3 regions of the Streptomyces sp. NPDC048606 genome follow, and region 3 is predicted to be linked to each of the others. Evidence: predicted binding sites of a transcription regulator. Region 3 holds the regulator's gene; each other region holds the start of a gene.
What was found. The regulator HrcA, encoded in region 3, represses chaperone genes, less so after heat shock. The targets are predictions, from matches to a motif close to TTNGCACTCNGNNNNNCNGAGTGCNAA.

Region 1 (2,198 bases), on a different contig from region 3:
ACCGTCCTTGCCGACCTTGTCCATCGCCTCGGCGATGAGCTCGCCGACCTGGGCGTCCTGCGCGGAGAGCGCGGCCACGGCGGCGATGTCGGACTTGTCCTCGATCGGGCGGGCGGTCGCGAGGAGCTCCTCGGACACGGCCTTGACCGCGGCGTCGATGCCCTTCTTCAGGGCGGCCGGGGAGGCGCCGGCGGCGACGTTGCGCAGACCCTCGCGGACCAGCGCCTGGGCCAGCACGGTGGCGGTGGTGGTGCCGTCACCCGCGATGTCGTTGGTCTTGGTCGCCACCTCCTTCACCAGCTGCGCGCCCAGGTTCTCGTACGGGTCGTCCAGCTCGACCTCGCGGGCGATGGTGACACCGTCGTTGGTGATGGTGGGGGCGCCGAACTTCTTGTCGATGACGACGTTGCGGCCCTTGGGGCCGATCGTCACCTTGACCGTGTCGGCAAGCTTGTTGACGCCGCGCTCGAGGGCGCGGCGGGCGTCCTCGTCGAACTTCAGAATCTTCGGCATGGGAGCGGTTCCGCCCTCTCGTTGCGATCCTCGGCCGCTCACCGCGACCGCCTGGAAACGAACTACGCCCCTCGCCGCCCGGCATCAGCAGGGTGACCAGGGGCGCAGCTCAAAGCAAAACTGGAGAAGTGACTTACTTCTCGACGATCGCGAGGACGTCGCGAGCCGAGAGGACGAGGTACTCCTCGCCGCTGTACTTCACTTCGGTGCCGCCGTACTTGCTGTACAGCACGATGTCGCCGACGGTGACGTCCAGCGGGAGACGCTGGCCGTCCTCGAAGCGACCCGGACCGACCGCGAGGACGACGCCCTCCTGGGGCTTCTCCTTCGCGGTGTCCGGGATGACCAGGCCGGAGGCCGTGGTCTGCTCGGCGTCGAGCGGCTGGACCACGATGCGGTCCTCGAGCGGCTTGATGGCAACCTTGGAGCTGGCGGTCGTCACGATCCGACCTCCCCCTTCGGAGATCCGGGGTTAACTGTCTGAGGTGGCGACCAGGTCGATCCGTCGTCGCGGGTGCCGGACCTGCCTGTCGCTGTGTTGGCACTCACCGGTGGCGAGTGCCAGGTGTGACACTATTCCGGCGATTAGCACTCGGTCAAGCGGAGTGCCAATCCCACTCCGTTTGGCCCGCAATCCGGCCACCTCAACCGCATGGATCCGGCCCCGTCCGCGCGTCGCCGCCGGACGGATCCCGCCCCCGCCCGCCCTTTCACGGCGGCCGTCGCCCCCACTCGCCCCGGGGCATCCGACCCGGTTTGTGCCGCTTGTGTGACGCTTGAGCGATGCGCATCCTCGTGGTCGAAGACGAAGAAGGCCTGGCCGACTCCCTGCGACGGGGCCTGTCGGCCGAGGGGCACCTGGTCGAGGTCGCCCACGACGGCCACCGCGGCCTCGAACTGGCCCTCACCGGCGGCCCCTACGACGTCGTCCTGCTCGACCTGATGCTGCCCGGCCTCGGCGGCCACGAGATCTGCACCCGGATGCGCGCCCACGGCGACCCCACCCCCGTCCTGATGCTCACCGCCCGCGACGGCGAACACGACGAGGCCGAGGGACTGGACGCCGGCGCCGACGACTACCTCACCAAGCCCTTCTCCTTCGTCGTCCTCGGCGCCCGCCTGCGCGCCCTCGCCCGCCGCGCCGCCACCCCCGAACCCGCCGTGCTGCGCGCCGGGGACCTGCTCCTCGACCCCCACGACCGGCGCTGCCGGCGCGGCGACCGGGACATCGAACTGACGGCGCGCGAGGTCGGCGTACTGGCCTGCCTGATGGAGCGCCCCGGCCGGGCCGTCGCCAAGCAGGACATCCTCGACGAGGTCTGGGACGCCCCGCACGACATCGACCCGAACATCGTCGAGGTCTACGTCTCCTCCCTGCGCAAGAAGGTCGACGCGCCCTTCGGCCGCCGCTCCATCCTCACCGTCCACGGCACCGGCTACCGGATGGCGCCCGACGGTGGTTAGCAGCACCCGGGCCCGCGCCGCCGTCGCCGCCGCCCTCGCGATGACCGCCGTCCTGGCCGGCGGCGGGTTGTGGCTCTCCACGCTGCTCGGCGCCAACCTCCTCGACAACACCACCGGTCGCACCGAACTGGCCGCCCGCAAGGTCGCCGCCCGCGTCGACACCCGCACCCTGCCGGCGGACGGGCGGCTGCCCGCGCCCGACGGCGGGGTCGACCTGGTCC
Region 2 (2,198 bases), on a different contig from region 3:
GCCACGCCGCCGGCCAGCTTCGCGAGGCGCTCCTGGAGCTTCTCGCGGTCGTAGTCCGAGTCGGAGTTCTCGATCTCGGCGCGGATCTGGTTGACGCGACCCTGGACCTGGTCGCTGTCACCGGCACCGTCGACGATGGTGGTCTCGTCCTTGGTGATGACGACCTTGCGGGCGCGGCCGAGCAGGTCGAGACCGGCGTTCTCCAGCTTGAGGCCGACCTCCTCGGAGATGACCGTGCCGCCCGTGAGGATGGCGATGTCGCCGAGCATGGCCTTGCGACGGTCACCGAAGCCCGGGGCCTTGACGGCGACGGACTTGAAGGTGCCGCGGATCTTGTTGACGACCAGGGTCGACAGGGCCTCGCCCTCGACGTCCTCGGCGATGATCAGCAGCGGCTTGCCGGACTGCATGACCTTCTCCAGGAGCGGCAGCAGGTCCTTGACCGAGCCGATCTTGGAGTTGACGATCAGGATGTACGGGTCGTCCAGGGACGCCTCCATACGCTCCATGTCGGTGGCGAAGTACGCCGAGATGTAGCCCTTGTCGAAGCGCATGCCCTCGGTGAGCTCAAGCTCCAGACCGAAGGTCTGCGACTCCTCGACGGTGATGACGCCTTCCTTGCCGACCTTGTCCATGGCCTCGGCGATGAGCTCGCCGATCTGGGTGTCAGCGGCGGAGATCGAGGCGGTGGAGGCGATCTGCTCCTTGGTCTCGACGTCCTTGGCCTGGGACAGCAGGGCGGCGGAGACGGCCTCGACGGCCTTCTCGATACCACGCTTGAGGGCCATCGGGTTGGCGCCGGCGGCCACGTTGCGCAGGCCCTCGCGGACCAGCGCCTGGGCCAGCACGGTGGCGGTGGTCGTACCGTCGCCCGCGACGTCGTCCGTCTTCTTGGCGACTTCCTTGACCAGCTCGGCGCCGATCTTCTCGTACGGGTCCTCGAGCTCGATCTCCTTGGCGATGGAGACACCATCGTTGGTGATCGTGGGGGCGCCCCACTTCTTCTCAAGGACGACGTTGCGACCCTTGGGGCCAAGGGTGACCTTGACGGCGTCCGCGAGCTGGTTCATGCCACGCTCGAGACCGCGCCGGGCCTCCTCGTTGAACGAAATGATCTTGGCCATCTGAAGTGGTCCTCCCGGACAGGGGTGGATTGCTCCGGACCGCGCCCGCGCCCGCGACGGACGGCCTGCGACTCCGGCGGTTCCTTCCCGCCGGACCCTGCGGGCCTCACCGACCCGGTCCTCTTAGTAGCACTCTCACCCGGAGAGTGCTAACGCCAATGATTAGCACTCGACCCCCACGAGTGCAAGCGGCTTCGGGCAACACCACCGGCCGCGCGCCGGGACACGCCCGGGAACGCGCCGAGGGGCCCGCATCCCGTGTCCGGGATGTGGGCCCCTCGTACGTACGTATCGGTGGTCGAACGCGCTGGGACTCAGCCGGCCGCGAGCTTGACCATGTCCGCCTGCGGACCCTTCTGGCCCTGCGAGATCTCGAACTCGACCCGCTGGCCCTCTTCGAGGGTGCGATACCCGTCCATCTGGATGGCGCTGTAGTGGACGAACACATCCGCGCCACCGTCGACCGCGATGAAGCCGTAGCCCTTCTCCGCGTTGAACCACTTGACGGTGCCCTGAGCCATGCCTAACTCCCCTATTACTGGCCCTTGCGCAGGACCGCACTTCGCGGACCCGGGTCAGAACTTGCGCCGGAACGCCTCGACCGGGGCTGAATGTATCCGCACCGCTGCTGTCTGCAACAGGTCAATCCGACGAGAAATCTGGACACACGGAAACGTGGAAATAGAGTGAAAATCTGGCATATTCCAGGGCAACTCGGGCCTGACAATCCACGCCAAAGCCCCAAAGCGCGCGCACATGTTGACTCAATGTCAACCCTCCCGCGGCCCGCTCATATGCGGCGGGCAAGAACAGCGGAGGGGACTTCCCCAACTCTACCGCGCCCAATCAAGCAGAATTGCCCCCTCCGCTTTCGGCGGAGGGGGCAATTCTGTTTCTCGTGCGAAACGCGTGGGGCGTCAGCAGCCGCCGGCCACGGCGGGAATGATCGACACGCCGGCGCCGTCGGGCGTCGCCGTCGCGAGGCCGCCCTCGAAGCGCACGTCGTCGTCGTTCACGTAGACGTTCACGAAGCGGCGCAGCTTGCCCTGGTCGTCCAGGACGCGCGCGGCGATG
Region 3 (2,198 bases):
CCATCGCGGCCGGCCACTGCCCCGGGACCGCGTCCCGACCGGCCTGGGGCTCGCCCGACTCCTCGACCAGGTCCCCGCAGAACACCGTCTCGCGTTCGCCCGGCACGAAGACGGCCAGGTCGTGCCACGAGTGCGCCGGGCCCACGTTGGCCAGCAGCACCTGCACCCCGCCCAGGTCCAGCGTCCACTCGCCCGACACGAGGTGCCGGGGCGCCCGTACGAGCTCCACGGACTCCGCCGCCTCCGCCGGATCCAGGCCGTGGCGCACCGCGCTCGCGCGCAGCTCCTCGCGGCCCGTGGGGGTCCCCAGCAGCCGGTCCAGCCCGACGGCGCCGTAGGACTCCGCGCCGGCGAACGCGGGCGCGCCCAGCACGTGGTCGAAATGTCCGTGGGTGAATGCGATATGGGTCACGCGCCCGCCGGTCAGCCGCTCCGCCTCGGCCCGCAGACCGGCCCCCTCGCGTACACACGATCCGGGGTCGATCAGGAGCGTCGCCCCGTCCCCCACCACCAGTCCCACGGTGCAGTCCCACACCGGCAGACGCCTGCGGCCGACCCGTCCGGTCAGCCGTTCCCAGCCGGCCTCTTCCCATCGCACGTCCATGGCGTGACGCTACCCTGGCGGGCCACCCTTGCCCGCGGCGTACCACCCGGCCGTACACTGACCGGGGGATCTCTGGCACTCGCACGCGCAGAGTGCCAACGAAGACCGGAGAACCCAGCGGCGCCCCGCCACGGCCGCCCGACCGACGACCGACCCGCATCCGGAGGTGTGCGCGATGCTCAGTGAACGCAGGCTCGAAGTGCTGCGCGCCATCGTCCAGGACTACGTCGGGACGGAGGAGCCCGTCGGCTCCAAGGCCCTCACCGAGCGCCACCGCCTCGGCGTCTCGCCCGCCACCGTGCGCAACGACATGGCCGTGCTGGAGGAGGAGGGCTACATCGCCCAGCCCCACACGAGCGCCGGTCGCATCCCCACGGACAAGGGCTACCGCCTCTTCGTCGACAGGCTGGCGGGCGTCAAGCCGCTGTCGACGCCCGAGCGTCGGGCCATCCAGAACTTCCTCGACGGCGCCGTCGACCTCGACGACGTGGTCGGCCGCACGGTGCGCCTGCTCGCGCAGCTCACCCGCCAGGTGGCCGTCGTCCAGTACCCGTCCCTGACCCGCTCCACCGTCCGTCACGTCGAGCTGCTGTCGCTGGCCCCGGCCCGGCTGATGCTCGTGCTGATCACGGACACCGGGCGGGTCGAGCAGCGGCTCGTCGACACCCAGACGCCGTTCGCCGACACCTCGCTCGCCGACCTGCGGGCGCGGCTGAACTCCCGGGTCGTCGGCCGCCGGTTCACCGACGTGCCGCAGCTCGTGCAGGACCTTCCGGAGTCGTTCGAGATCGACGACCGGGCGACCGTCAAGGCCGTCCTGGCGACCCTCCTCGAAACGCTGGCCGAGGAGGCGGAGGAGCGGCTGATGATCGGCGGCACCGCCAACCTCACTCGCTTCGGACATGATTTTCCCTTGACCATCAGGCCCGTGCTCGAAGCGCTGGAGGAGCACGTGGTGCTCCTGAAGCTGCTGGGCGAGGCCGGTGAGTCGGGGATGGCCGTACGGATCGGTCACGAGAACGCCTACGAGGGGCTCAACTCCACGTCGGTCGTCTCCGTCGGCTACGGTTCGGGCGGCGAGGCAGTCGCCAAACTCGGCGTGGTCGGACCGACCCGCATGGACTACCCCGGAACGATGGGAGCGGTACGCGCAGTGGCACGTTACGTCGGACAGATCCTGGCGGAGTCGTAAGTGGCCACGGACTACTACGCCGTTCTCGGCGTGCGCCGCGACGCATCCCAGGACGAGATCAAGAAGGCCTTCCGGCGGCTCGCGCGCGAGCTGCACCCGGACGTGAACCCCGATCCCAAGACGCAAGAGCGCTTCAAGGAGATCAACGCGGCCTACGAGGTCCTCTCGGACCCGCAGAAGAAGCAGGTCTACGACCTCGGCGGCGACCCGCTGTCCTCCTCGGGCGGCGGCGGTGGCGCCGGCGGCTTCGGCCAGGGCGGCTTCGGCAACTTCTCCGACATCATGGACGCCTTCTTCGGCCAGGCCTCGCAGCGCGGCCCGCGCTCGCGCACCCGCCGCGGCCAGGACGCCATGATCCGCCTCGACCTGGAGCTGGACGAGGCCGCCTTCGGCACGACCAAG

Region 1: a site for HrcA is predicted at 1,099-1,125, ahead of groES (co-chaperone GroES). Genes of this name have one in related genera too.
Region 2: a site for HrcA is predicted at 1,287-1,313, ahead of groL (chaperonin GroEL). Genes of this name have one in related genera too.

What each region holds. Positions count from the first base shown of each region.
Region 1 covers NZ_JBEZIB010000021.1:151,781-153,978, forward strand. The annotation lists gene groL (chaperonin GroEL) at 1-513, opposite strand, end outside; gene groES (co-chaperone GroES) at 647-955, opposite strand; gene AB0D01_RS23185 (response regulator transcription factor) at 1,297-1,977, shown strand; gene AB0D01_RS23190 (HAMP domain-containing sensor histidine kinase) at 1,970-2,198, shown strand, end outside.
Region 2 covers NZ_JBEZIB010000011.1:125,439-127,636, forward strand. The annotation lists gene groL (chaperonin GroEL) at 1-1,124, opposite strand, end outside; gene AB0D01_RS14635 (cold-shock protein) at 1,439-1,645, opposite strand; gene AB0D01_RS14640 (MoaD/ThiS family protein) at 2,042-2,198, opposite strand, start outside.
Region 3 covers NZ_JBEZIB010000037.1:50,505-52,702, forward strand. The annotation lists gene AB0D01_RS31820 (MBL fold metallo-hydrolase) at 1-604, opposite strand, end outside; gene hrcA (heat-inducible transcriptional repressor HrcA) at 780-1,796, shown strand; gene dnaJ (molecular chaperone DnaJ) at 1,797-2,198, shown strand, end outside.